DNA from 2 places in the Virgibacillus sp. W0181 genome. Region 1 is predicted to be linked to the other one. Evidence: riboswitches for the same ligand, from Rfam matches in the RefSeq annotation. Region 1 holds a riboswitch; the other holds the start of a gene.
The links. Region 1 has a riboswitch for cyclic di-GMP ahead of sinI (DNA-binding anti-repressor SinI). Riboswitches for the same ligand answer to the same signal wherever they lie in the genome.

Region 1 (5,185 bases):
GGGAAACGGAATTAAAAGGTGAATTTTGCATTGTTGTAGAAGGGTCTAATCAAGATCAATCAAATGAGGACAGTCTGTGGTGGAGTCACTTATCGGTACAAGATCATGTATACTATTATATGGAAAATAATAAATTAACAAGTAAGGACGCAATTAAGCAAGTTGCCACAGATCGAAAAATGGCCAAACGTAATGTATATCAACAGTTTCATATGGCTTAAAGAAATGCTGTCTTTAAGCCTTTTTTAGCAGATAAGAAAGTATATAACTTTATTACTGCATAAGTGCAACTAAGGCTTTCGCCATAAAGGGTTGGCGATAAGCCAAGTTTTCTAATAATTTATTCTTCAATCATGTCTGCATATTGTTTAATCTATCTTTAAATCGATGGCTATTTTCCCAAATTGCTTACCGTCTTCTAGATATGTCAGTGCTTCTTTAGCCTCGTTCAAAGTAAATGTTCGATCGACGACAGGATGTAATTGAGAGTCTTTCATAAACGCAAGCATCTCGTGAAGTTCTTCTTGGCTACCCATAGTGGACCCCAACAGTTGGTACTGACCGTAGAAAAATTCTCGTAAATTCAGTTCGGACACATCATCAGTCGATGAACCAAAAATAACCATTTTGCCACCCTTTTTTAGCACCTTTAGTGAACGATTGAATGTGGCCTGTCCGACACTGTCGATAACCAAATCTATAGTTTCATTTTTCAACGCCTCAACCCAATCACTTGCTGTATCTAGTACAACATCTGCACCAATTTGTTTGGCTGCCTGACGTTTTTCTGGACTGCGTGATGTCACAATGACCCGTGCACCTTGCTTTTTCGCAAAAGGAATAAGGTAGGTTGCGACTCCACTTCCTGCACCAGGAATAAATACCGTTTCTCCTTTTTTCAGTTGCCCTTTTGTAAACATTGCCCGATATCCTGTTAAAGCAGAGAGCGTCAAGACACCAGCCTCTTCCCATGTGAGGTATGCGGGCTTACGTTCAAGTTGTTCGACATTAATGACAACCTTTTCCGCAATGGTCCCGTCAAAAAGGCCATAATCATCCGGCTGTGCGGCAGCATTGTTGTACCAACCAAGGCTCGGGTTTATCATTACTTCATCACCGGTTTGGAACCGATTTACACCTTCGCCAACACTTTCAACCACTCCCGCGCCATCCGAACCAATGGCAAGCGTTTCGGCACCTGTTCCTCGTTGGTTGTGTGCAAACAAATCTCGGTGGTTTAATCCAGCAACTCGCATGCGAATAACAACCTCGCCAGCTCCGGCTTGCGGTTCGCCAACATCTTTAACTAAAAACTCTCCACGCTCATATACAAAAGCTTTCATTTAAGACATCCTTTCAGATATATTTATTTTTCCTTGATGAAATACCAAAATAACTGTTTCGTGAATGGATATATTTGGCCATAGTAAAAATAAAAAACAAGTAATAAACTCGACCAAAAGCAAGATATCCTCTATTCTGCTAAAGATAAAACTATGAAAATAACGAGTGTTATAATTGCAGTAAAGAAAGAAGCTCTTATCTTAGTCGCTTTGCATACTCTTTCCTTGTGCAGCTAGTGCCCCCTATTGGGGATAGTTATTTGTTATTACCTTTAATAAATAACCTAGGAGCAAAATAAGCTATTGTTGCTGCAAGAAAGGCTAAAATTACGGTTGAAAGAGAAGAACTTCTTTTAATAACAACACTGGTAGGTAAGCTTTCACTCTTACTCCAAGCACTTGTCATATCTGGAGTATAAAAAAGTGTCATAAAATACCCGGATAGAACTTGAAATAATACAAACAAAGTTAAAAAACTAATAGAAAATATAATATATCTTTTAATGAAATCGTCCCCTTTATAATCTCAATTTCGCCCAAATTGCCGTTGATTGAAATCGCTTTATAGATTTGCTTTGAGATTCGCTCTTTATTCAATGTTAAATCATTCAATATTACTTAACAATAAAAATTACTCTATTTTTGATTTAGTGTCTTTATGATTTCATCGAAAGAGCAAGTTGCATCACTAATCTTACGGGAAGTGCAGGATTTGCCATTTGATTGACATCTCCAACAAAAAACAAATCTTTTAAAGGGTAATAAAATGCAAATGAACCTGATGAACCGGAATGTCCAACCAATTCCCCTCTCCCCATAAAAAATGTCCCAATCCCATTTAGTGGAATTCTCATATATCCAGCACCGTAATGAATCGGAAACATGGAAGCTTGCAACTTGTTCATTACATTTTGTTCATGAAAAACAGCTTTATTAAATAACGTTCCACTAAAGAAAGCTTTGATAAATATCATTAATTCACGAGCAGTAGAAATACCACCTCCACTGGCACGAGAGCTTCTTACGTATTTTGGGCGGTAAAAGGAACTGTCTTTATAATAAACTTTAGGAACAAAATCATGGTCACTCTTAGGAAGGTAAGTATTTGTTAGCTTTAGAGGGTCGAATATTAATTGCTTATATACATCATCTAATGTTGAATTAGCAACTGTTTCAACTATTCTTCCGAGCATATCAAAGTTTATATCAGCGTAATGAGCTCTTTTTCCTCTGTCAGGTGCAAAATGCGGTTTTAAACCTTTGGTCATCGTTATCATTTCATCAAAATCATATTCCATGTCCTGATGGATTGCACGTTTTTTTGCATTATTACTACCTTCTTCAAAGATATCCGGCAATCCGCTTGTTTGACGTAATAAATGTGAAAGTGTAAGCTTTGTGGAATGATCTTGGTTCTTGTAAATATGTAGGTTACCCAATGTTTCTTCTTTAAAGTATTTTGTTACTTCATCGTCAAGTGACAGCTTACCCCGCTCTTTCAAAATAAAAATACAGGTAGAGGTAAACAGCTTTGTGATGCTTGCCATAAGGATTGGGGAATCAACATCCTTCCCCCCGTACCCCTTGCTGTATGAAAAATCTCCTTCCATGTTTTCTACAAGTAGAACGGCTTCATGTATTTGGCTTTTATTTGTAGTTCGTTCGAATACTTTATCAATTTTTTGCGTTTTAACTCCCATATAAACCACCCTCATAATATTTTACTTTTAACAATTAGAGCCTAAAAAATAACGCGTATATTTAACATACACTCTTTAATAATCTGGATATCAGTCGTTCAAATAGAGGATATATAACAGTCTATTTTGCATGTGAATTTTTTAAAGACTTGATTTCCGGAACTATACAAAATATTAAACTGAAACCATTGTTACACGCCCTTTTATAAAGTAAATTTTATAAAAGGGGATAAATAATATAATTTAATAAACTTTTCTTTATAAAGTACAATTCGGTAATGGAGTGTGGTAATATATTACTATCAAATTAATTACACTATTCAGAAAAAGGCAAACCTCTCGAAAGATTGGGACGCAAAGCCTCAGGTCTAATGTTTTTCCAACGATGATAGCTGGGCTGCCTTTCAGGAGGCGATCGTGATTAGTGCAAAAGAACTGGATAAAGAATGGGTAGATTTAATAATTCAAGCTCGGGATTTAGGGATTCCTATTCATGTTGTTAGAGAATACTTAAGCAATGAAGCAATAGAAATTAAATAGATTTTATTTCTTTATTGCTTATCAGAAGACCGAGCAAAAGTTTTCTTCTGTGAAAATCAATTTTCATTAAAAAATACTTTATAATACAAGGTTGAAAACAGCTACTTAGTTTTATTTTTTTCTACAATCATTTTTATATTAACGTTAATGGTTTTTTAAGAAATCTGCAATACATCATATAAAACTAGGATACTTGAAGTAGATGGAAAGCGCTACGATTGAGAACATCGTGGCGCTTTTTTTTGAACAAACTTCCCCTCTTTCCGTTTATGATAGCTCTGTTTAAGTCAGCCCCGGTATCATTACATCTTAAAGAAGATTGATAAAGATTATGGATTAGCTACCTAGCTTAGGTTGTTTTGAAGCGGGTTTTTAAGGATTCGGAAAATACTATATTGTTTTTTGAAAAATATAAATATAACTTGACGGGAATATTCCCGATATGGAATAATTGTGTAAACAACAACGTGTGACTAAGTCAAAGAATCGGATGTGATAATTTCATGTAACAACATACGTTAATGGATTTATGTAAAATGAAAATGGTTGGAGTTGAATCAACATGAACGCGAAAACATTTAGTGCCCTGGCGGAACCAAATCGTCTTGATATCATTGATCTTCTTCTTGAAGAGCCGCTTCCAGTGGGGGAAATTGCAAGTAAATTAAAACTAAACCAGCCCCAAACTTCAAAGCATCTTCGTGTTTTGAGTGAAGCTGGCCTTGTTGAAGTTGAGCCAATAGCAAACCGTCGAATATACAAGTTAAGACTGGAAACGTTTAAAGAGCTAGATAAATGGCTCGATTCTTATCGACGGGTGTGGGAAGCGCGGATGGATCGCCTGGACGATTATCTAAATGTATTACAGGAGAAAAAACACTGAATTAATAACCAATTAATGAATGCACATTAGTTATCTTCACCTTTGAGAATGCACCTAAGACGATGATGATGATTATACCTTTGGAAAAAATTAAGAGTAAAGAAAGGTTACACAATCGAATGGAGGAGTAAAATGTCAAATAACGAATTAAATTCTAGAGTTGAAGGCGACAAAGTGCTAGTACTGGAACGTGTTTTCGATGCACCGTGCGATCTCGTTTTCAATATGTTTAAAGAGCCTGAACATCTAAAAGTTTGGTGGGGACCTATTGGATGGGAACTCCCGGTTTGTCATATTGATTTCCGACCGGGTGGTATGTGGCATTTCTGTATGAAATGTACTGATCGGGATCAAGGGGAATATTACGGTATGGAGTCTTGGGGAAAAGTCATATACAACGATATTATTGAGCCAGAGACGATTATTTACACTGATTATTTTACGGATGCAGATGGAAATATTGACGAGACTATGCCAGCCGCTGAAATTACGTTGAAATTCATCGATCTGGGCGATCAGACAAAACTAGTTAATCGTGCTGAATATGTCTCTGCGGAAGAACTCAAAAAGGTTATGGACATGGGTATGCTACAAGGCATTTCCGAAACTTGGAACCGTCTGGAAGAGCAATTGAAGCAGCTCAAGTAGGATATTATTCATAGCTTAAAGGAGGAAATACCAATGGTGAAACAAAAAATTATGCCGCATTTATGGTTTGA
Region 2 (5,185 bases), on a different contig from region 1:
AATTTGTTTTAGGTCATTCGTTGTTTCTTCCTCTGCGTCAGAGTCACTTTTCGCTTGATCATCATTCGTACCAAGTGACGTGACCTCAACTTTTGAAGTTTTTGCGAGTTTTTCTAATTGTCGAAGCACGGTTTCCGGTGTTTTTTCCAGCGGCACTTTCATTGCTACTTCATTTAATTTTTGTTCCTGAATATTGTCTTTTTGTTCTGTCAGTTTTGCAACTTGTTTCTCGTAAAGCTCCACTTCCTGCGCCGTGCTTTTAGCTTGTTTTGCAAGCGGGCTAATGACGTTGACATAAAGCACCGTGTAGACAAGCGCAGTAACAACCAACAGAGCAATGCTTGTGATTGTATATATTTTATTCCAGCGTTTGCGCATGTTCATTAAGCTCCTCTACAGCCAATGCCGAATCGATCTTTAACGTCAACATTGCTTCAAATCCGTCATTTCCATTCGTAATTTCCGTCAGCTCCGTATCGGTGATATATGATTTTTCGCTTAGCATTTCCGTATAGTCTGCAACTTCCGTCAATGACGTAAACGCTCCAACAATCACTATTTTCTCCGGTTCGGTCATTTCATAAACGGACAGCTTTCCACCTGCAAGCGGCAGAACAGTTTCCTCATACATTGAAAAAACAGGGGCGGTTTCTTCCTGCATTTTTTCCATCTCTTTTTCGATCCTTTTTAGCAATTGTTCATCGGCCGTTTCTTTTTGCAATGAGAGCAGTTCGGTTTCCAATCCTGCAAGTTCTGCTTTATCACTCTCCATCGTCGTTGACAGTTCATATCGCTGGTAAAAAATTAGCGCAGCAATTAGAAGCAATAGGAAAATAAATGCAATGGCAAAGAGTACTGGAGCAACATATTTACTTTCTTTTTTTTCGATAAAGTTTATTTCAACCGTCATAAGTTCACCTTCTATGCATCCTGCTTTAATCCAAGCCCATATACATCCACATATTTGCATTCTTCATCAGAAATTGGGGGCGCATAAATATCCAGTGCAAATTCTTCGTTCAACGACTTTTTTATTACCTGCAAATAGGGGGAGTCCCCAGTAAGCAGTATTTGTTCAACTGCCGCATCGCCGTTCATAATCGAATATTGATAGAAATCCAGAATTCTTCTAATCTCGATCATATTATCTTGTATCGGCTGCTCCAGCACTTGTGCATTAACGGCTTGATCAGGCTTAATATACCGGGTGAAAATGGCTTTATTATGCTGAAAGGCGGTTAAAACTAATGCGTCCTCATTCCAATGAATGAGTAAAAGATGCGCAGGTAATTCAGCAATATTATGGGCAAAATAGCGATAAATAGAAAGGAACGTCAAATCTGCTACTACCGGCTTTAAGCCAACTTCTTCAAAAGCTGTCGTAAAGCCCGTAATTTTTTCCTTTGGATAAGCAAACAATAAAATTTCTCTTTCCTCTTGTTTCACTTCCAAAAATTCAACTGCTAGCGCCGGCTGATCAAACGGCAAATAAATTGTACTGCCGAGTTGGTTTTTTATGTATCCGATTGCTTCTTCTTTCTCCAAAGCTGCCGGAATTTTCAATTCCCGTATAACTACAGTACTATCAGGAAGGGCAAGGAATAATTTCTTTCGCTTCCATTTATGTTTCACGACAAGCTTATTCATCGCCTCTTTGAATACTGCTTTATTTAAAATAACGCCATCTTGCACTGTACCTTGCGGAAGCTCCAACTCACCTTTGTAGGCCAGCCCGTCCATCGAAGGCTGTTTGTGGAAAGAATAACGAATAATGTTGTTGGTTATAACGAGATTAACACGACCGGCCGTTGGCAAAATCATCCTTCCACCTCACTTCTTGTTGACTAAATAATGTAAGAAGACGCCCCAATTGCATGATGCAAGGGCGTCAATTGTATAACTAATAAGTATTCATTTATATTTATGGCGTATACCCAGGACAACCTTCCATTTGCATAATATACTTACCATCGTTATTCTTTATAACACCAGTATTTTCTCCATAAAGATTACCACTGTTGGGGTCTTCAGGTATTTCTTCTAAAAATCCTTCAGTTTTTAAAGTCGCAAGATCAGTACTATCCCCTATATTATCTTCCACAGCCGCTAATCTTGCTGCATTAGAAACCAACTGACAATTTGCCTCATGTACGTCTTGCTTTTTTCCATCCAATATACTCCCAATCGCCGGAACAGCAACAGCTGTAATAATTCCTAATATAACGATAACGGCTAATAATTCCACCAACGTAAACCCTTTTTCGTTTTTGAACATCTTTTTTACTTTGTTAAACATATTCATTCCTCCTAATTTAAGAAAAATTAGGTCGGTCGCACTAATGACTCCAGATTATCCAAGTGCCCGATGTATAGATAATCCTTCCCCATCTCCTAATCTTATTATAATAGATTACTAGTTATATTTCGACAAATTATGTGTCGATTTTGCAACTTTTAACCAAAATTCTCAAACATAGAAAACATTGGCAGTACAATTGCCAGTATAATACCGCCTACAACAACAGCAAGCGTGACGATAATGAGTGGCTCAATTAGCACTTTGATCCGATCGGACAGTTGTTCCACTTCTTCCTCATAAAAGTTTGCTACTTTTAAAAGCATCGCGTCGAGTGTTCCGGTTTGTTCGCCGATTTTTATCATTTGCACGACGAGTGCGGGAAAAGCCCAATGACCTATCATCGGGACAGTCATTGATTCGCCGACGGTCAATGATTCACGCGATCGAGCAAATATATCGCGAATCACGCGATTTCCGATAACTTTTTCCGTAATTTCCACCGATTGCAAGATTGGCACGCCACTGTTAAATAAGGCACTTAATGTTTGGGTCGCCCGAACGAATGCGCCTTTATGAACGAGCTGGCCAAAGATCGGAATTCGCATTTTTATAAGATCCATCTGATAGGCAAATGCTTCTTGTTTCATAAATACCCGGTAAAGCGCAACGATCGCAACCACCAACACTATCAAAACCCACCAATACAACCCAGCCCAGTGACTGAGATTTACAATAAACTGGGTATAGGCTGGTAATTCCTGACCAAACGATGAAAACATCGAAACGAATTGCGGCACGACAAAAACGAGCAAAAAGATCGTTAATACAAATGTGATTAAACCGACAATGCTTGGATACATTAAGGCCGAGATTACTTTTTGCCGGTTATTGTACTGCTTCTCGTAGTACGTAGCCATTTGATTCAAGATTTCGTCCAGCTTCCCGCTCGCCTCCCCTGCTTCTATCATATGGACAAGCAGTTCGGGAAAAACGTTCGGATGCTTGCTTGCTGATTCAGACAGGGATTGCCCTTGTTCTAGACGCTTATTCATATCTTCCAGTGCGATCCGCAAAGCATAGTTATTCGTTTGCTCTCTCATCGTTTTTGTTGCATCGGAAATAGGAATGCCGGACTGAATTAACGTCGCATATTGTCGCAGGAAAATGATGAAGTCTTTGTGTTTTATTTTTCTGTTTAGGACAAGATCTTTGTTCCATGGTTTTGTTTCTTCCATGCGATAAACGATATATCCTTCCTTTTCCAGCATGCTTAAGGCTTCCGCTTCATTGTCAGCATCGATTTTTCCTTTCAGTCGTTGCCCGGATATCCGCTTGGCTTCGTATTGAAAATTCATTCAGCACTCCTCCTTTCCTAATAACAAGCTAATAATGACCTCTATCTGTTTCCACTTTACTATATTTCATTTAAATAAGGAGCGACGGTTTCATAACTAATTACACTTTCCTGCAGTAGACGACGTAAATCCATTTCAAGCGTATGCATACCAGCATCTTTTGACGTTTGCAGCACGTTTTGAATTTGATGTAGCTTTTCATTGCGAATTAAGTTTTTAACCGCGGGTGTATTCACTAGTACTTCCGTTGCTACTCGCCGGTTCATTCCATCTAGGGTCGGAAACAAGCGCTGAGAAATTACTGCCTTTAAGATTGAGGACAGTTGGATTCGTATTTGCCCTTGCTGTTCCGGGGGGAAGACATCAATTATTCGCTCAATCGTGGACACTGCATCGGATGTATGTAGCGTACTTAATACGAGATGACCGGTTTCGGCTGCCGTAATTGCTGTTGCAATTGTCTCTTGATCGCGCATTTCTCCAACGAGAATAATATCAGGATCTTGCCGCAAACTAGCTCGTAGCCCGTTAACAAAAGTACGTGTATCCGGTCCAACTTCTCGTTGATCAATAATGGACATACGATGTGCATGTAAATATTCAATCGGATCTTCCAGTGTAATAATATGTTTTTCCGTTGTTTTGTTAATATAATCGATCATGGAAGCAAGCGTTGTCGTTTTCCCGCTTCCGGTTGGTCCGGTCACTAGGATAAGTCCTTGGGGAAGCGCAGTCAGTTCTTGAACAATCGACGGCATGTGTAGCTGTTCAAATGTCGGTACACCTGTCGGGATTAGACGAATGGCAAGTGATAAATGGCCACGCTGGTAAAAAGCGTTCATTCGAAATCGTAAGCGGTTGTCAATTGTATAAGAAAAATCAATTTCTCTCTGCTCTTGCAATGTTCTCCATGCCGCTTCCGATAAAATGACTTGGCAAATTGCTTCCGTTTCTGATGGCTGTAAAACAGATCCATCCATTTCAACCAGCTTCCCATGAATCCGGAATACCGGTGCTTTATTAACCGTTAGATGAACATCTGACGCATTTTTTTCATTTGCTTCCTGCAACCATTGATGAAACATTTCCTTCATCTCATTGCCCCCCTAAACCTGAATCGTCACTTGCAACATTTCTTCCATTGTCGTCAAGCCTGCTTTCACTTTTTCCAAGCCATCATGCACGAGGAACGACGCTCCTTCTTTTCGTGCCTGTGAACGAATTTCTGTAACGGAGCGATTATCCATTAACATTTCCCGGATTGCATCGTTCATTACAACAACTTCCTGGATGGCAATTCTACCGCGATATCCTTTTTGCTGACAACTGTTGCATCCTTTTCCTTCATAAATGGTATCAACGTCCACATGATGTTTGTCAAAAACATCATGTTCTAATGCGGAAGGGGTTCTTTCGGTCCGACAATCACGGCAAATACGCCGAACAAGCCGCTGTGCAACAATTCCGGATATGGAGGATACGACCAAATACGGCTCAATGCCCATATCAAAAAGTCGCGGAATAGAATCTA

Region 2: another riboswitch for cyclic di-GMP. It lies ahead of ACLIBG_RS03610 (competence type IV pilus major pilin ComGC); the one in region 1 lies ahead of sinI (DNA-binding anti-repressor SinI).

What each region holds. Positions count from the first base shown of each region.
Region 1 is NZ_JBPYCR010000015.1:51,263-56,447, forward strand. It holds gene rsmI (16S rRNA (cytidine(1402)-2'-O)-methyltransferase) at 1-221, shown strand, start outside; gene ACLIBG_RS08485 (zinc-binding dehydrogenase) at 369-1,343, opposite strand; gene ACLIBG_RS08490 (serine hydrolase domain-containing protein) at 2,000-3,043, opposite strand; cyclic di-GMP riboswitch class I at 3,363-3,448, shown strand; gene sinI (DNA-binding anti-repressor SinI) at 3,461-3,583, shown strand; gene ACLIBG_RS08500 (ArsR/SmtB family transcription factor) at 4,146-4,466, shown strand; gene ACLIBG_RS08505 (SRPBCC domain-containing protein) at 4,599-5,114, shown strand; gene ACLIBG_RS08510 (VOC family protein) at 5,148-5,185, shown strand, end outside.
Region 2 is NZ_JBPYCR010000004.1:112,957-118,141, reverse strand. It holds partial or broken gene ACLIBG_RS03625 (hypothetical protein) at 1-378, opposite strand, end outside; gene ACLIBG_RS03620 (hypothetical protein) at 359-910, opposite strand; gene pilM (type IV pilus biogenesis protein PilM) at 922-1,821, opposite strand; gene ACLIBG_RS03610 (competence type IV pilus major pilin ComGC) at 1,922-2,296, opposite strand; cyclic di-GMP riboswitch class II at 2,317-2,401, opposite strand; gene ACLIBG_RS03605 (type II secretion system F family protein) at 2,455-3,654, opposite strand; gene ACLIBG_RS03600 (type IV pilus twitching motility protein PilT) at 3,714-4,748, opposite strand; gene ACLIBG_RS03595 (GspE/PulE family protein) at 4,761-5,185, opposite strand, start outside.